One region of the Leucobacter sp. gxy201 genome, then DNA from elsewhere that is predicted to be linked to it. Evidence: predicted binding sites of a transcription regulator. Region 1 holds the regulator's gene; the other holds the start of a gene.

What was found. The regulator HrcA, encoded in region 1, represses chaperone genes, less so after heat shock. The targets are predictions, from matches to a motif close to TTNGCACTCGNNNNNNNCGAGTGCNAA.
Region 2: groL (chaperonin GroEL) is a predicted target of HrcA. The motif match lies at 1,879-1,905, and genes of this name have one in related genera.

The regions. Positions count from the first base shown of each region.
Region 1 covers NZ_JAMXWS010000006.1:125,257-134,848, forward strand. Annotated here, with positions in the region: gene xylB (xylulokinase) at 1-800, opposite strand, end outside; gene xylA (xylose isomerase) at 906-2,093, opposite strand; gene holA (DNA polymerase III subunit delta) at 2,225-3,238, shown strand; gene rpsT (30S ribosomal protein S20) at 3,320-3,580, opposite strand; gene lepA (translation elongation factor 4) at 3,812-5,665, shown strand; gene NHL51_RS11245 (DUF1990 family protein) at 5,662-6,465, shown strand; gene hemW (radical SAM family heme chaperone HemW) at 6,467-7,711, shown strand; gene hrcA (heat-inducible transcriptional repressor HrcA) at 7,922-8,974, shown strand; gene dnaJ (molecular chaperone DnaJ) at 9,034-9,592, shown strand, end outside.
Region 2 covers NZ_JAMXWS010000002.1:39,379-48,970, reverse strand. Annotated here, with positions in the region: gene NHL51_RS03170 (heme/hemin ABC transporter substrate-binding protein) at 1-904, shown strand, start outside; gene NHL51_RS03165 (LytR C-terminal domain-containing protein) at 1,002-1,703, shown strand; gene groL (chaperonin GroEL) at 1,979-3,598, shown strand; gene pta (phosphate acetyltransferase) at 3,721-5,829, shown strand; gene NHL51_RS03150 (acetate/propionate family kinase) at 5,866-7,101, shown strand; gene NHL51_RS03145 (DNA polymerase III subunit gamma and tau) at 7,187-9,592, shown strand, end outside.

The sequences.
Region 1 (9,592 bases):
AACACCGTTCCGCTCGTGCCGATGGAGACGACGGCATCGCCGACGCCGATGCCGAGGCCCAGACCGCCGGCGGCATTGTCTCCGGCGCCGGGAGCGATCGCGATCCCGTCGGGAATGCCGGCGTCGGCGAGCCCCGCGGTGCGGGCGCCGATGCCGAGCGGGTCGAGTACTCGGGGGACGACCGCGTCGTGCCCGAGCGCGGCGCGCAGCAGCTCGGTGTCGTACGCTCCGGTACGAGCGCTCCAGTAGCCGGTGCCGCTCGCGTCGGATCGGTCGGTGAAGAGCGCGGTCAGGTCGGCGCCGCGGGGCGCGTCGTCCGCGGGGCCGTACCCGGCAAGGCGCCAGCTGAGCCAGTCGTGGGGCAGTGCGACGGCGGCCACCGCCGCTGCATGCTGCGGCTCGTGGTCGCGCAGCCAGCGCAGTTTGGAGATGGTGAACGATGCGACCGGCACGAGCCCGACGCGTTCGGCGAGCGCCTCCTCGCCGAACTCCCGGCGCAGGTCATCGGCCGCGGCCGCGGAGCGGGTGTCGTTCCAGAGCAGCGCATCGCGGATCACGCGCCCGTGCTCGTCGAGCGCGACCATGCCGTGCTGCTGCCCGCCGATGGCGATCGACGCGACATCGGCGAGGCCGCCCGCATCGGCGAGCGCGACCTGCAGCGCGTCCCACCACGCCTGCGGGTCGACTTCGGTGCCCGTCGGATGCGACGCGCGGCCCTCGCGCACGATGCGGCCGGTCTCGGCGTCGCAGATGACGACCTTGCAACTCTGCGTGGAACTATCAATGCCTGCGACGAGCATGCCGGGCCCTTCGGTGGTTCGGGTGCGGAACCGGGGACCGGCCTCCGCGGGTTGGAGAACTGAGTGGGCCCCGTGCAGGGGCCCACTCAAGGAGGATAGTCTGGATCAGCGTGCTCCCATGAGGTGCTCCATCGCGAGCTGCTGCAGACGGACGAAGCCGAAGCCTCGACCGTCGAAGTACGGCGTCGCGTCGAAGTCCTCGTAGCTCGCGCGGTCGGCCAGCAGATCGTTCAGGGTCTCGCCCGGGGCGAGCGTGGGGGTGCGCAGTTCGGCGACCCGTGCGGCCTCCAGTGCGCTCCGCACCTCGGGGTCCGCGCGGAATGCCGCGGCGCGCTCCTTCAGCAGGAGGTACATGCGCATGTTCGCGGCTACCGACTCCCAGACCCCGTCCGAATCCTCGGTGCGCGACGGCTTGTAGTCGAAGTGGCGCGGGCCGGTGTAGGCGGTGCCGCCCTCGGGCGAGCCGAACTCGAGCAGGTCGACGAGCGAGAACGCGTTCTGCAGATCGCCGTGGCCGAAGACGAGATCCTGATCGAACTTCACCCCGCGCTGACCGTTGAGGTCGATGTGGAAGAGCTTGCCCGCGTCGAGCGCCTGGGCGATGCCGTGGGTGTAGTTGAGGCCCGCCATCTGCTCGTGGCCGGTCTCGGGGTTCAGGCCGACCATCTCGGGGTGCTCGAGCGTCTCGATGAAGCCGAGCGCGTGTCCGATGGTCGGCAGCAGGATGTCGCCGCGCGGCTCGTTCGGCTTGGGCTCGATCGCGAATCGGATGCCGTATCCCTGTTCGCGCACGTACTCCGAGAGCAGGTTCACCGCCTCGCGGTAGCGGGCCAGGGCGGCCTGCACATCCTTCGCCGCATCGTACTCGCTGCCCTCGCGGCCGCCCCACATGACGAAGGTCTCGGCGCCGAGCTCGGCGGCGAGGTCGATGTTGCGCAGCACCTTGCGCAGCGCGAAGCGCCGCACCGAGCGGTCGTTCGATGTGAATCCGCCGTCCTTGAACACGGGGTGGCTGAACAGGTTGGTGGTGATCATCGGGATGACCAGGCCGGTCTCGTCGAGCGCGCCCTTGAGGCGGTCGATCTCTGCACGGCGCTCGGCGTCGCTGCTCTCGAACGGGAAGAGGTCGTCGTCGTGGAAGGTCATGCCCCACACGCCGAGATCGCTCAGGCGGTGCACGGCTTCGACCGTGTCGATCGGTGCGCGGGTCGCGCTGCCGAACTGGTCCTGCGCCTGCCAGCCGAAGGTCCAGAGGCCGAACGAGAACTGGTCTTCACGAGTGGGTGCATGCATGGTCGCTCCTTTGCGAAGGGGATGAAGGATCAAATATGTACTTACTGACAACATATAAGAATCGGCGGGTGCTGTCCAGCGACGGGCGTTGCAGCGCAGTGCGCCCGCGCGGGCCCCACTAGGCTGGTGGCGTGGCAGCAGCGCGTGGTTCGAAGTCCAAGATCCCTCAGCTCGAGTGGACCGCGGCGGCCCCCGCGCCGGTCGTGCTCATCAGCGGTCCCGAGGCGTTCCTCGCCGACCGCGCCACCCACGCGATCCGCGAGGCGCTGCGCGAGTCGCACGGCGAACTCGAGGTCCACGACGTCGACGCGGCATCGTACGCCGCGGGGGAGCTGTTCACGATCGCGAGCCCGTCGCTGTTCGCCGAGCCGCGCCTCATCCGCGTCTCGGGCGTCGAGAAGTGCTCCGACGCCTTCCTCGAAGACGCGAAGCGCTACGTCGAAGCCGCCGCAGACGATACGACGCTGGTGCTCCGGCATTCCGGCGGCCAGCGCGGCAAGGCCCTGCTCGACCGCGTGCGCGCGGGGGCGGGGGCCGGCATCGAAATCGTCTGCCCGGAGATGAAGAAGGATCAGGATCGCCTCGCGTTCGTGCAAGCGGAGTTCCGGCGCCTCGGCGCGCAGATCACCCCCGGAGGCGCTCGCATGCTCGTCGACGCGTACTCCGGCGGCCTCGGCGAGCTCGCCGGGGCGTGCGCCCAGCTCGTCGCCGATGTCGGGCCGCGCATCGCGGAGGCCGAAGTCGGCCGGGCGACCGAGGGCCGTGTCGAGACCACGGGGTTCAAGGTCGCCGATGCGGCGACCGCGGGCCGCGCGGCTGAGGCGCTCGTGCTGCTGCGCCAGGCGCTCTCGACGGGCACCGATCCGATCCCCGTCCTCGCCGCGCTCAACATGAAGGTGCGCGGCATGGCGCGGGTGCACGGCGCGCGAGGATCGAGCGGTCAGCTCGCCTCGCAGCTCGGCATGGCGCCGTGGCAGGTCGATCGCGCGCTGCGCGAGGTGCGCGGCTGGCAGGAGGAGGATCTGGCGCGCGCCGTCGATCTCGCCGCCGAGACCGAATGGCGGTTGAAGGGTGGCAGCAGGGATCCCGAGTACGCGCTCGAGAAGTACGTGCTCTTCATCGCGCGGCGCGGTCGCACCCGCTGACCGTCGCCCCGAAGGCCCGCAGAACGCACGAAAGGCCCCGCCGAAGCGGGGCCTTTCGGAGGATCCGAGAGGTGCGGCTGCTTAGAGCGCGGCGACCTTCGCAGCGAGCTTCGACTTGCGGTTCGCAGCCTGGTTCTTGTGGATGACGCCCTTCGAGACGGCCTTGTCGAGCTTGCGCGCGGCGACCTTCAGGTTGCCTTCGGCAGCGGCCTTGTCGCCGGCGGTGATGGCCTCGCGCGTCTTGCGGATGAGCGTGCGGAGCTCGCTCTTGTACGCGCGGTTGCGCTCGGTAGCCTTCTGGTTGGTCTTGATGCGCTTGATCTGCGACTTGATATTTGCCACGTTGGGGTGATTCCTTACGATTCTTCAGGTCAGTCGGGATTGTTCTGCGCGGTGAGAGAGGGCACCTTGCAGAGGGTGTGGATGATCTCCACACGCAAGCCAAGAATCAACTTTAGCAGATCGCCCCCCGATCGGTGGCAGCGAGGGCCGAAATCTCGCGGCGCGGCGCGCCTCGCCGAACGGCGCCCGCCTGGCCGGTCGCACGGCCGGATCATGCGATAATGGCAGGCGATGTCTCCTCGTAGTGTGAACCCTCCCGTGCCGGCGTCGACCGACCCCGCGAAGATCCGCAACTTCTGCATCATCGCGCACATCGATCACGGCAAGTCGACGCTTGCCGACCGCATGCTCCAGATCACCGGCACGGTGCCCGAGCGCGAGATGCGCGCCCAGTACCTCGACCGCATGGACATCGAGCGCGAGCGCGGCATCACGATCAAGTCGCAGGCCGTGCGCATGCACTGGCAGGCCGACGGGGTCGAGTACGCCCTCAACATGATCGATACGCCGGGCCACGTCGACTTCAGCTACGAGGTCAGCCGATCCCTGGCGGCCTGCGAAGGCGCCATTCTGCTCGTCGATGCGGCCCAGGGCATGGAGGCCCAGACGCTCGCGAACCTCTACCTCGCGATGGAGCACGATCTCGAGATCATCCCCGTGCTCAACAAGATCGACCTGCCGGCGGCGGACCCCGAGCGCGTGGCGCGCGAGATCTCGGACCTCATCGGCGGCGACCCGGCCGACATCCTCGCGGTGTCGGGCAAGACCGGCATGGGCGTCGAGGCCCTGCTCGACCGGGTCGTGGAGCGCATCCCCGCACCGGTCGGCGACGCCGAGGCCCCGGCGCGCGCCATGATCTTCGATTCGGTCTACGACCCCTATCGGGGCGTCGTCACCTATGTGCGCATGGTCGACGGCAAGCTCGCTCCGCGCGAGAAGATCCAGATGATGTCGACCGGCAGCGATCACGAAGCGCTCGAGATCGGCGTGTCGTCGCCCGAACCGCGCGCGACCCGGGGGCTCGCGGTCGGCGAGGTGGGATACCTCATCACCGGCGTCAAGGATGTGCGCCAGTCGAAGGTCGGCGACACGATCACGTCGAAGATCCACGGCGCCGACGAAGCGCTGCCCGGCTATACCGACCCCAAGCCCATGGTCTTCTCGGGCCTCTACCCGATCGACGGCAGCGACTACCCGGTGCTGCGCGAGGCCCTCGACAAGCTGAAGCTCGAAGACGCGGCCCTGCAGTACGAGCCCGAGACCTCCGTGGCGCTCGGCTTCGGCTTCCGCTGCGGCTTCCTCGGCCTCCTGCACCTCGAGATCATCTCCGAGCGCCTGCGCCGCGAGTTCGACCTCGACCTCATCGCGACCGCTCCGAGCGTCGTCTACGAGGTGACTGCGGAGGACGGCACCGAGGTGACGGTGACGAACCCGTCCGAGTACCCCGAAGGCAAGATCGCCTCGGTGCGCGAGCCGATGGTGCGCGTCGCGATCCTCGCCCCGAAGGACTACGTCGGCACGATCATGGAGCTCTGCCAGAGCCGCCGCGGCAGCCTGCTCGGCATGGAGTACCTGGGCGAGCGGGTCGAGCTGCGCTACGCCGTGCCGCTCGGCGAGATCGTCTTCGACTTCTTCGACCACCTGAAGAGCCGCACGCAGGGCTACGCCTCGCTCGACTACGAGCCGATGGGCGAGCAGGAGGCCGATCTCGTCAAGGTCGACATCCTGCTGCAGGGCGACAAGGTCGATGCGTTCAGCGCGATCGTCCACAAGGACAACGCGTACCACTACGGCACCATGATGACCGAGCGCCTGCGCAAGCTGATCCCGAGGCAGCAGTTCGAGGTGCCGATCCAGGCCGCGATCGGCTCGCGCATCATCGCGCGAGAGAACATCCGCGCCATCCGCAAGGATGTGCTCGCCAAGTGCTACGGCGGCGATATCAGCCGCAAGCGCAAGCTGCTCGAGAAGCAGAAGGAGGGCAAGAAGCGCATGAAGATGGTCGGCCGCGTCGAGGTGCCCCAGGAGGCGTTCATCGCCGCGCTGTCCGGAGATGTGGAGGGCAAGGAGGGGTCGAAGAAATGACGAGCTCGAACCGGGACCACGGCGGGCGGCGCAGCAGTCATGTCGGCATGCCGGCCGCGTACGCTTCGATCGGCGCGACCCGCGACCCCGATCTGCTCCGCTTCCCGCCCGAGGGCAGCACGCCCTACGAGGAGGAGCAGCGGCTCGGCAGCGGCGAGGAGCGCTTTCTCTCGGCGTCGAGCCTGCTCATGACCTGGGGCGCGCAGCGCGGCGCCGGCATGACGGTCGAGGTCGTCGAGCGCGGACCCGATGACGAGTACGAAGGCGTCGAGTTCGACGAGCACGGCGTCGCGCAGGCGGCCGCGCCCCGCGAGGACACCTTCGGGCCCGACGGCGAGCCCTATCTGAATGCGGGTACGAGCGCGGATATCGCGCTGCAGGGCGGGATAGCGCGGCGCGTGCTCATCGTCTACACCGTCGACGAGGAGCGCCGCGTCGGATTCGCCTGGGGCACCGGCGATGAGCTCGGCGCGATCGGCGAGCAGCGCTTCGTCGTGGAGCGCCGCGACGACGACACCGTCTGGGCCGTGGCCCGCGGCTTCCTGACCCCGGCCAAGAACGGCCTGCTGGGCCTCAAGGCGCGCGCCGACCTGCGCGCGGCCATCGACGCCGTCAAACTGCAGATCGGCGCGCTGGCGCCGGGCGCCGCCGCGACCGCGACCGCGGGCGCCTCGACGGGCACGGCGCGAGCGGAGGCCGCCGCGGAGCCCGAGGCGACTGCGCAGCCCGCGGAGACGTCGGATCATTCGGAGGCCGCCGCGGAGCCCGCCGATTCGCACGAGAGCGCGACGGGCGAGTAGCGTGCCGTCGGCTCTGCCCGAGGGCGACCCGGCTCCCGAGACCGGTCTGCTCCCCGCGAGCGCCGCCGTCGGTTCGGCCGAACGCGCGTTCGGGGTCTACGTGCACGTGCCCTACTGCCGCGTACGGTGCGGGTACTGCGACTTCAACACCTACACCGCGACCGAGCTCGCCGGCACGAGCCGCGACGACTACGCGGGCGAAGTGCGCGGCGAGCTCGCGTTCGGCGCCGACGTGCTGCGCCGTTCCGGCGTGGTCGAGCGCCCCGTCAGCACCGTCTTCTTCGGCGGCGGAACGCCGACGCTCCTCCCGGCGACCGACCTCGTCTCCATGCTCGCGGGCATCCGCGACGAGTGGGGGCTCGCACCGGGCGCCGAAGTGACCACCGAGGCCAACCCCGACTCCGTCGACGCGGAGTACCTCGCGGCCCTCGCCGACGCCGGTTTCACGCGGGTGAGCTTCGGCATGCAGTCCGCGGTGCCACACGTGCTCGCCACGCTCGACCGCACGCACACGCCCGAGCGCATCCCGCTCGTGACGAGCTGGGCGAAAGCGGCCGGGCTGCAGGTGAGCGTCGATCTCATCTACGGTACGCCGGGGGAGAGCCTCGCCGATTGGCAACGGTCGATCGATGCGGCCCTCGCGACCGAGCCCGACCACATCTCCGCCTACGCGCTGATCGTCGAGCGCGGCACGAAGCTCGCGGCCCAGATCCGCCGCGGCGAGGTGCCCGAACCCGACGACGATCTGCACGCGGAGATGTACGAGCTGGCCGACGGGCGCTTCGCCGCCGCCGGGTTCTCGTGGTACGAGATCAGCAACTGGTCGCGCAGCCCCGAGACCCGGTCTCGGCACAACCTCTCGTACTGGACGGGCGAGGACTGGTGGGCCGCCGGCCCCGGTTCGCACAGCCACGTCGGCGGCACCCGGTGGTGGAACGTGAAGCATCCGGCGGCGTACGCGCAGCGCATGCACGCCGGCGTCTCGCCCGCGCACGCCCGAGAGGTGCTGAGCGACGAGGCCCGGCGCGAGGAGCGCATCCTCCTCGAGACCCGCATCGCCGACGGCCTGCCGATCGCGGTGCTCGATGCCGACGAGCGGCGGGCCGTGCCGGGGCTCATCGCCGAGGGTCTCATCGACGGTCGCGCCGCGATCGCCGCCGACGGCACCGCGGGCGGGAGGATCGTTCCGACGCTGCGCGGTCGGCTGCTCGCCGATACCGTCGTGCACCGCCTGCTCGCGGGTTGATCGCGGGCGGGCCGCGTAGCGGGTTCGGCACCGACGGTTCCCCGCGGAATCAGCGGAGCGCGAACGCCGACCGCCGGGATCGGCCGCGAACTCCTCGTGCGTTAGACTGGCACTCAGTCATGGCGAGTGCCAAATGCACCCGAGTGCGACGGGCCGGGCGCGGCCGAGGACTTCACCCCGCAGAGGGCCGACCGATGGGAGAGGATGCGCATGAGCGGTGAACGCAACGTCTCCGAACGCAGTCTCGCCGTGCTGCATGCGATCGTGGGCGACTACATCGCGTCGAGCGAGCCCGTCGGGTCGAAGGCCATCGTCGACCGGCACAGCTTCGGCGTGTCGGCGGCCACCATCCGCAACGACATGGCGCTGCTCGAGGAGGACGAGCTGATCGCCCAGACGCACACCTCGTCGGGGCGCGTCCCCACGGACAAGGGGTATCGGCTGTACGTCGACACGCTCGCGAAGATCCGTCCGCTCACAACGGCGCAGCGCGCAGCCATCACGCGGTTCCTCGGCGAATCGAGCGATCTCGACGATGCCATGGTGCGCTCGGTGCGGCTGCTCGCGCAGCTCACGAACCAGGTCGCGGTGGTGCAGTACCCCTCGCTGCGCCGTACGACCATCCGGCACATCGACCTGGTCGTCCTCGGCCAGGACCGGGTGCTCTCGGTACTCATCCTCGGCAGCGGCGTCGTCGAGCAGCAGATGACCCGTCTGCCGGCATCGTTCGTGACCGAGACCTGGGTGCACGGGCTGCGCGACCGGCTGGCCGACGCCATCGTCGGCGCCGACGTCGACGCCGGCATCGCAGCGCTCTCCGCGCTCGGCGACACGATCGCCGAATGGGCGCATCCGCAGGAGACCGACCTCGTCAGGCTGCTGCTCGAGCTCGTGAGCGCGCAGCTGCAGGCGAACCGGAGCGAGAAGATCGTCATCTCGGGCGCCGCGAACCTCTCCCGGCCCGAGGAGTTCTCGGGATCCCTGCACACCGTGCTCGAGGCGATCGAAGAGCAGGTCACCCTGCTGCGGCTCTTCGGCGAGCTCGTGCAGGACGAGCGCGAGGTCTCGGCCTCGATCGGCCGCGAGAACGCCCCGTACGGGCTGCAGGCGACCTCCGTGATCGCGTCGAGCTACGAGAGCGACGGCGCATCGTCGTCGCGGCTCGGAGTGCTCGGCCCGCTGCGCATGGACTACGCGGGGAACATGGCCGCGGTGCGCGCGGTCGCACGATACCTGAACCGTCTGCTCGACGAAGACCATTGACCTCGGCGCGCGGGCAGCGCGCCGCTTGAACACGACACCATCTGCTGAGGAGCGAGAACGTGGCCGATCACTACGAAACGCTGGGAGTCTCTCGTGAGGCGACCCCCGAAGAGATCAAGAAGGCGTACCGCCGCCTCGCGCGCGAGCTGCACCCCGACGTGAACCCGAGCGAGGAGGCGTCCGAGCGCTTCAAGGCGGTCACCCACGCCTACGACGTGCTGAGCGATCCCGAGCAGCGCCAGCGCTACGACGTCGGCGGCGACGCGAACGGCGGCATGGGCGGCTTCGGCGACATCTTCGAGACGTTCTTCGGCGGGGGCGGCTTCGGCGGGGGCCAGCGAGGCCCGCGCTCCCGCTCCGAACGCGGCGACGACGCCATGATCCGCGTCGACGTCGCGCTCGACGAGGTCATCTTCGGCTCGCAGCGCGACATCACCGTCAACACGGCCGTGCTGTGCGACACGTGCCAGGGCAGCTGCTGCCAGCCCGGCACGCACCCCGTCACCTGCGACGTCTGCGGCGGCCAGGGACAGGTGCAGCGCCAGGTGCGCTCGCTGTTCGGCAACGTCGTGACGATGCACCCCTGCGGCAGCTGCCAGGGCTACGGCACCGTCATCG
Region 2 (9,592 bases), on a different contig from region 1:
GGCCCCGAAGAGCGAACTGCCCGTCACCGTCGCCTCACACGACCGCGGCGGCGACACGCAGATCACGGTGGAGGACACCGCGCGCATCGTGCCGCTCTCGATGAGCGGCTCGGTCGGTGAACTCGTGCACGCCTTCGGCTTCGGCGATTCGATCGCGGGCCGTGACGTCTCGACGAACTTCCCCGGTTCCGAAGACATCCCGGTTGTCACGAAAGACGGCCATTCGATCGATGCCGAGGGCGTGCTCGCCCTCGACCCGACCCTCATCCTCACCGACGGGTCGATCGGCCCGACCGACGTCGTGCTGCAGCTGCGCGACGCGGGCGTGCCGGTCGTCACCGTCGACCGCGCGGTCGACGCCGAGTCGAGCTACCTGACGATGCAGCAGGTCGCCGATGCCCTCGGCGTCGGCGAGGCCGCCCCCGCGCTCATCGAGCAGCTGCAGCAGGCCATCGCCGCGAAGGAGGCGGAGGTCGCGCAGCTGCTGCCGGCCGATGCCGAGAAGCTGCCGCGCGTCGCCTTCCTCTACATCCGCGGCACCGCCGGCGTCTTCTACCTCTTCGGCGAGGGCACCGGCGTCGACAGCCTCATCCGCTCGGTCGGCGCGATCGACGTCGCTGAAGAGATCGGGCTCGAGGGCGAGAAGCCCATGACCGAGGAAGCCCTCATCGGGATGGACCCCGACATCATCGTCGTGATGACGAAGGGGCTCGAGAGCGCCGGCGGGGTCGACGGCCTGCTGCAGGCCCAGCCGAGCGTCGCCCTCACCACCGCCGGCGAGAACCGGCGCATCGTCGACATCGACGACGCCGTGCTCTTCGCGGGCGGTACGCGCATCCCCGATGTGATCGACGGACTCGCCCGCGCGATCTACTCTCCCGATTCGCTCGAGCGGGCCGGCTGAGCGGCCGCGCCATCCCAGGTTCGGCTCGGCGCGTCGGGTACTCTAGTACGGCGTCGCGAGAACGATGCAGCATTTCATGACGGGCGAGGGGACGAGATTGGCGCAGAGCAACCACGGTGCCGAAACGCAGCGCCGCAGCCAGGATTACCCGGAGGATCGCTTCGATCGGGTCACCCGCAGCGGCCGCGTCGGCGCGCACCGCGTCACTGCGAAGCCCCGTCATTTCTGGTGGTACCTCGTCGCGGGCGTGCTGGGCTTCGTGCTGCTCACCTGCATCGGCGTGCTCGTGGTGCAGAGCGTCGGCGGGAAGAGCCCCACTCCGACTTCCGAGCAGCAGCCCACCTCGACCGAGGTGCCGGCCGTGCTCGACCCCGCCGCGACGATCGCCGTGTTCAACGGCACGACCGACACGAACCTCGGCGCCGGCGTCTCCGGCTCCATCACGGCCGAGGGCTGGGGCCAGGTGCTCTTCTCGGAGAACCTCGCCGAGAGCGATGTGCCGATCTCCGCGGTCTTCTACCGCGACCCGGCCGACGAATCCGCCGCCCGCGGCCTCGCCGAGCAGCTCGGCGGCGTCTCCACCTACCTGACCGAGGACTACGCCGAGTACGACGCGCGCCTCATCGTGCTGCTCGGCGCCGACTACGCCGGTCCGAACTCGGGTGCGGTCGAGCAGCCCGTCGAGCCTCCGGTCGAAGAGCCCGCCGCGGGCGATGCCGAGGTGCCGCCCGCAGACGGTTCCGTCGACGGCGCAGTGGTCGATCCCGCGGCGACCGACCCGCAGCAGCCCGAGGCCTGACCCGACGCGCGAGTCCCGACCGGTCGCTCGACGGCCCGCTCCGCCGTGCGCGCGACCGGTCGAACCGATGCGTGCTCGGCGGCTCGTCCGGGCGCGCCCGCGCCCGTGCCGGCGCTGTTCGCTGTACGCGAGCATGATTTCTTGCACTCTCAGGGTCTGAGTGCCAAGATTGGGGTTAGCAGTCGAAGCGACTGAGTGCTAAGCAACCGAGCGTTCGGGTCACCCCGAGCACCCGGTTCCCACGAACCACTAGACGTCCGGGAGGGGCGAATTACATGGCAAAGATGATTGCTTTTGATGAGGAAGCACGTCGCGGTCTCGAGCGGGGTCTCAATGTCCTCGCCGATGCCGTCAAGGTGACGCTCGGCCCGCGCGGCCGCAACGTCGTGCTCGAGAAGAAGTGGGGCGCCCCCACGATCACCAACGACGGCGTCTCCATCGCCAAGGAGATCGAGCTCGACGACCCCTACGAGAAGATCGGCGCCGAGCTCGTCAAGGAGGTCGCGAAGAAGACCGACGACGTCGCAGGCGACGGCACCACCACCGCTACCGTTCTCGCCCAGGCGCTCGTGCGCGAGGGCCTGCGCAACGTCGCGGCCGGCAGCGACCCCATCGCGATCAAGAAGGGCATCGAGAAGGCCGTCGCAGCCGTCTCGGCCCAGCTCCTCGAGAACGCCAACGAGATCGAGACCACCGACCAGATCGCGGCGACCGCTTCGATCTCGGCCGCCGACGAGCAGATCGGCGCACTCATCGCCGAGGCCATCGACAAGGTCGGCAAGGAGGGCGTCGTCACCGTCGAGGAGTCGAACACCTTCGGCACCGAGCTCGAGCTCACCGAGGGCATGCGCTTCGACAAGGGCTACCTTTCGGCCTACTTCGTCACCGACGCCGACCGCCAGGAGGCAGTCTTCGAGGATCCCTACGTCCTCATCGTCAACGGCAAGGTCTCGAACATCAAGGACCTCCTCCCCGTCGTCGATCCCGTGATCCAGTCGGGCAAGCAGCTCCTCATCATCGCCGAGGACGTCGAGGGCGAGGCTCTCGCGACGCTCGTGCTCAACAAGATCCGCGGCATCTTCAAGTCGGCAGCCGTTAAGGCTCCCGGTTTCGGCGACCGCCGCAAGGCCATGCTGCAGGACATCGCGATCCTCACCGGCGGCCAGGTCATCTCGGAAGAGGTCGGCCTCAAGCTCGAGAACGCGACGCTCGACATGCTCGGCACCGCGCGCAAGGTCATCATTACCAAGGACGAGACCACCATCGTCCAGGGCGGCGGCGAAGAAGAGGCGATCCAGGGCCGCGTGACCCAGATCCGCCGCGAGATCGAGTCGACCGACAGCGATTACGACCGCGAGAAGCTCCAGGAGCGCCTCGCGAAGCTCGCCGGTGGCGTGGCCGTCATCAAGGCCGGCGCTGCGACCGAGGTCGAGCTCAAGGAGCGCAAGCACCGCATCGAGGACGCCGTGCGCAACGCGAAGGCGGCTGTCGAGGAGGGCGTGCTGCCCGGCGGCGGCGTCGCACTCATCCAGGCCGGCGCCACCGTGTTCGACTCGCTCGAGCTCGCGGGCGACGAGGCCGTCGGCGCCAAGATCGTCAAGGCCGCCATCGAGGCGCCGCTGCGCCAGATCGCTGCGAACGCGGGCCTCGAGCCCGGCGTCGTCGCCGATCGCGTCGCGAACCTGCCTGTCGGCCACGGCCTCAACGCCGCGACCGGCGACTACGGCGACCTGGTCGCCCAGGGCATCCTCGACCCGGCCAAGGTGACCCGTTCGGCGCTGCAGAACGCGGCTTCGATCGCCGGCCTGTTCCTCACCACCGAGGCCGTCGTCGCCGACAAGCCCGAGCCCGCTGCGGCTCCGGCCGGCGACCCGACCGGCGGCATGGACTTCTAAGTCCCACCGCATACAGAGCAGGGGTTCCGCTTCGGCGGGGCCCCTGCTCCCGTTTTCGGGGCCGTTCGCATCGGCAGGGTGAGGGATCGCCGACGCCCAGGCCCGAGCCCTAGGCTGGAGGGGTGGCAGCGAGCATCTACCTCACCTCGGCCGAAGGCCGTACCGGAAAGAGCGCCGTGGCGCTCGGCGTGCTCGACGCGCTGCGGGCCGAGGCCCCGCGCGTCGGCGTATTCAGACCGCTCATCCGCTCGACCGGCCCGGATCGGGTGCTCGAGCTGCTGCGCCGCCGCTCCACGGCCGACGTGCCGTACGAGGCGTGCGTCGGCGTCACCTACGAAGAGGCGCACGCCGACCCCGAAGCGGCGATGACCCGCATCGTCGCGGCCTTCCACGAGCTGAAGTCGCGTTGCGACGTGGTCGTGGTCGTCGGCTCCGACTTCACCGATGTCGCGGCCCCGACCGAGCTGTCGTACAACGCGCGCATCGCCGCGAACCTCGACGTGCCCGTGCTGCTCGTGCTGAGCGGCCGGTCGAACGAAGACGCCGAGCTGCTCGGCCAGCTGCCGGCCCGGCGCCCGCTCGACATCGCCCAGATGGCCGAGCTCGGCCTCGCCGAACTGCATGCCGAGCACGCGACCGTGCTCGCCGCCCTTGTGAACCGCGCCGAGCCCGAGCTGCTCGACGAGATCGCGACGGTGGTCGCCGCGAAACTGCCCGACGACGTGCCGGTGTGGGCGATCCCTGAAGAGCTCAAGCTCGTGGCGCCGCCCGTGTCGGCCGTCGTCGAGGCCGTGAACGGCACCCTCGTGCGGGGCGGTGCGCAGCTGCTCGCGCGCGAGATCAGCGAGGTCGTCGTCGCCGGCATGTCGATGGTGAACGTGCTGCCGCGCCTCATCGAGGGCTCCGTCGTCGTCATCGCCGCCGACCGCTCGGAGACGCTGCTCGCCGTCACGATGGCGCACGAGGCCCCGACCTTCCCGACCATCGGCGCCGTGGTGCTGAACGGCGATTTCGCGGTGCCCGACGACGTGGAGCGGCTGCTCGACGGCATCGACTCCACGCTGCCCGTCGTACGCACGGGCCACGGTACGTTCGACACCGTGCGCCGCATCACGCAGACCCGCGGCCTGCTCACCGAGGAGTCGCCCACGAAGTTCGACACGGCGCTCGCCCTGTTCGCGCAGCACGTCGACACCGCACTGCTGCGCGAACGCCTGCGCCTGCACCGCGGCGGCATTCGCACCCCCGTCATGTTCTCGTACGAGCTCTTCGAACGGGCCGCCGCAGCCGACGCCCATATCGTGCTGCCCGAGGGCGACGACGACCGCATCCTCCGCGCCGCGAGCACCCTGCTCGCCCGCGGCACCGCGAGGCTCACGCTGCTCGGCGACGAGGCGGCTATTCGCAAGCGCGGCGGCGAGCTCGGCCTCGCGATCGATGCGGCGACGGTGATCGACCCCGAGACCTCGCCGCTGCGCGAGCAGTTCGCCGAGGAGTACGCGCGGCTGCGCGCCCACAAGGGCGTCGCGCTCGAGCAGGCGCGCGACACGATGGCCGACGGCAGCTATTTCGGCACGATGATGGTGCAGCTCGGCCTCGCCGACGGCATGGTGTCGGGCGCGGCGAACACGACCGCGCACACCATTCGCCCCGCGCTCGAATTCGTGAAGACGAAGCCCGGCGTCTCGGTGGTGTCGAGCGTGTTCTTCATGGCCCTCGCCGACCGGGTGCTCGTCTACGGCGACTGCGCCGTGAACCCCGACCCGAACGCCGCGCAGCTCGCCGACATCGCCATCTCGTCGGCCGAGACCGCAGCGCAGTTCGGCGTCGAACCGCGCATCGCGATGCTGTCGTACTCGACGGGCGATTCGGGTTCGGGCGCCGACGTCGACAAGGTGCGCGAGGCGACGGCGCTCGCCCGAGCCGCCCGGCCCGACCTGCTCATCGATGGCCCGATCCAGTACGACGCGGCGAGCGACCCCACGACCGGCGCGTCGAAGATGCCCGGCTCGCAGGTCGCGGGCCACGCGACCGTCTTCATCTTCCCCGACCTCAACACCGGCAACAACACCTATAAGGCGGTGCAGCGCTCGGCGAACGCCGTGGCCGTCGGGCCGGTGCTGCAGGGCCTGAACAAGCCGGTCAACGACCTCTCGCGCGGCGCGACCGTGCAAGACATCCTCAACACCGTCGCGATCACGGCGGTGCAGAAGATCACGACCGACGCGTAGCCAGCTCCCGAACCGAACCCCGAAGAAGGCAGTACCGTGGCCCACATCCTCGTCATTAACGCAGGCTCCTCGTCCATCAAGTACCAGCTGATCGATGCGGCCGACGGGCGACGGATCGCCTCGGGGCTCATCGAACGCATCGGCGAAGCGAGCGCCCTCGGCCGCATCGTGCACCGGGGCGCCGCCGGCGACGGTGCTGGTGCTGGTGCTGGTGCCGGTGCCGGTGCGCGTGTGGAGCGGGATCTCCCGGTGCCCGATCACGCGGCCGGGTTCGCAGCCATGATCGAGGCGTTCGCCGGGGCCGGGGCCCCGCTCGGGGCGCTCGACGTGCGCGCCGTGGGGCACCGCGTCGTGCAGGGCGGGGCCTTCGTCGAGCCGACGCTCATCGACGACGCGGTCGCCGAGCGCATCCTCGAGCTCGGGGCCCTCGCCCCGCTGCACAACCCCGGCCAGTACCAGGCGATCGTCGCCGCCCGCGCGGCTTTCGCCGATGTGCCGCACGTCGCCGTGTTCGACACGGCCTTCCACCAGACGATGCCGCCGCACGCCCACACCTATGCGATGGACCGCGGCCTCGCCGCCGAGCACGGCATTCGTCGCTACGGATTCCACGGCATCTCTCACCAGGTCGTGTCGCGTCGGGCCGCCGAGTTTCTCGGGCGCCCGCTCGATGCGCTCAAGCAGATCGTGCTGCACCTCGGCAATGGCGCCTCGGCCTGCGCGATCGACGGCGGACGCTCGGTCGACACCTCGATGGGCTTCACCCCGCTCGAAGGCCTCATGATGGGCACGCGCGGTGGCGATATCGACCCGGGGGCGCTGCTGCACCTGATGCGCGCCGGCCTCGACGCCGACGATCTCGACACGGTGCTGAACCGCCGTTCAGGGCTCGCGGGGCTGGCGGGCTCGAACGACTTCCGCGATGTCTGGGGTGCGGCCGCGGGCGGCGACGTCGAGGCGCGGCTCGCGATCGACGTCTACGTGCACCGTCTGCGGCACTACGTCGGGGCGTACCTCGCGGTGCTCGGCGGGGCCGACGCGATCGTGTTCACGGCCGGTGTCGGCGAGAACCACGCGGCCGTGCGGGCCGAGGCCTGCGCCGGGCTCGAAGCGCTCGGCATCGAGATCGACGCGGAGCGCAACGCGGCCGCCGCGGGCCCCGACTCGCCCCGCCGCATCAGCAGCGACGACTCGCGCATCGCGGTGCTCGTGGTGCCCACCGACGAAGAAGCCGAGATCGCCTCGCAGACGGGCCGGCTTATCGGAGTCTGAGCCACGGCCGGGCCAGGGATCGCCGCCTCCCGGTGCCGAACCGCCCCTGGGCGCGAATGTCAGAGCCCGCCGGTAGCATGGACCCGTGGTTGCCGCACTGTATCGCCGTTATCGGCCCGAGACCTTCACCGAGATGATCGGTCAATCCCAGGTGACCGAGCCGTTGATGACGGCTCTGCGCACCGGTCGCATCGGGCATGCCTACCTGTTCAGCGGCCCGCGCGGCTGCGGCAAGACCACGTCGGCGCGCATTCTCGCCCGCTGCCTGAACTGCGCCGAGGGGCCGACCGACCAGCCGTGCGGCGTCTGCCCGAGCTGCGTCGAGCTGAGCCGCGACGGCGGCGGATCGCTCGACGTCGTCGAGATCGACGCCGCGAGCCACGGCGGTGTCGACGACGCGCGCGACCTGCGCGAGCGGGCGGCCTTCGCTCCGGCCCGGGATCGCTTCAAGATCTTCATCATCGACGAGGCCCACATGGTCACGGCTGCCGGCTTCAATGCGCTGCTGAAGATCGTCGAGGAGCCGCCGCCGCACGTGAAGTTCGTGTTCGCGACGACCGAGCCCGACAAGGTGATCGGCACGATCCGTTCGCGTACCCACCACTACCCGTTCCGGCTCATCGCTCCCGGCACCCTCATCGACTACGTGCAGTCGCTCTGCGACAGCGAGGGCGTACGGGTCGAGCCGGGAGTGCTGCCCCTCGTCGTTCGCGCGGGTGGCGGCTCGGTGCGCGACACCCTCTCGATTCTCGACCAGCTGATCGCGGGCTCGGAGGGCGACACCGTCACCGCCGACCGCGCCGCCGGGCTGCTCGGCTTCACGCACACCGAACTCATCGACGACGTCGTGACCGCGCTCGGAGCGCACGACGCAGCGGCCGCGTTCCGCTCGACCGACCGGGTCGTGCAGACGGGGCAAGACCCGCGCCGCTTCGTCGAAGACCTGCTCGAGCGCCTGCGCGACCTCATCGTCGTGAGCGCGACCACGGTCGAAGGGGCGGCAGCGGTGTTCCGCGGCGTGCCGCAAGACCAGCTCACGCGCATGTACGAGCAGGCGCAGGCCTTCGCCCGCGGCGAGCTCTCGGCCATCGCCGACACCGTCAGCGGCGCGCTCGACAAGATGGCGGGCGCAACCGCACCGCGCCTGCAGCTCGAACTCATGATCGCGCGCGCCCTGCTGCAGGGCGCCGCGGTCGGCGCCGGCGCACCCGCGGGGCAGCCCCCGCAGGCCGCGGCCGGCTCCGTTCAGGCCGCTGCCGCGCCCCGGGGCGCCGGGGCCGTCGCTTCGGGTGCGCAGGCGCCCCAGGGGCGTCAGCCCGCCCCGGCCGCTGCGGCTCCCGCCGCTGCGCCCGCTGCGCCGAAGGCCGATCCGCTGGCGGCGCTCGCCGCGGCGCGCGGCGCGGTCTTCGACGGCCCCCCGGCTGCGGCTGCACCGGTTGCTGCGGCTGCACCGGTTGCACCGGCTGCTGTGCCTGCGCCCACCGCTGCTGCGGTGCCCGAAGCTCCTGCGGCTCCCGCCCCGCCGAATGCGGCCGAGACAGCGGCGTCGGTGCGCGACTTCCTGCGCGAAGACACCGCCGGTACTCCCGCCGACGAAGCCCCGGCTTCCTCGGCAGCGCCCCAGCAGGCCGAGAATGAGGGCGCGGCGGAGCCTGAGCGTGCCGCGGAGCCCGAGCAACCCAGCGAGCGCGTCGCACCGGCCGCGGCCGCGACTCCTCAGGCCTCCTCTGCAGGTACCCCGCACCCGAACTCCGGTGCGGCATCGTTCGGGCGACCGATCTCCGACGTGCTGAGCGGCGCGCAGCTCTCGAGCATGGGCAGCGACGCGGCCTTCCGCGCACCGGCCGAGGAAGCGCCCGCGCCGAGCGCGCCCGCTTCGGACATCCCGGAGCAGCCGCAGACTGCGGCGCAGCCCGCGGCACCCGGCGACAGCCAGGACTCCGACGGGGGAGCGGCCTCCGCTACCGGCATACCGACCGCGCCCGCAGAGGCTGCCGGGCCCGCAGCCCAGGCCGAGTCCGAGCAGCACGACGACGGCCAGCCTGCCGGCTTCGACGACCTGCTCGAGCTGTGGCCCGAACTGCTCGAAGAACTGCAGCACAGCGACCGCGACGCCTGGAACGCCGTGCGCGTCGTGCAGCCGCTGGCGCTCGACGGAGACGTGCTCGCCGTCGGCCTCGCCTCGAGCTCCGACCTCGCCGTCTTCAAGAGCTCGGGCGCCGGCCCGCTGCGCGAGGCGATCAACGAAGCGACCGGCCTGAGCGTCAAGTACGTGCCGAAGCGCATCGAACCGGGCGCCGCCGCGCAGCGCGAGCCCGGCATGCCGCAGCGACCGCAGCCGGGTGAGCCCGACTCCGAGGAGCCCCATCGAGGCGGCCCACGCGCATCGGCCCCGGCCTCCCCGGGTGCATCCGCGGCGGCCCCCGCAGCCGGCTCCGCAGTCGATCCCGATGACCCGAACGACCCTGTCGCGCGTGCCGCCGCACGATTG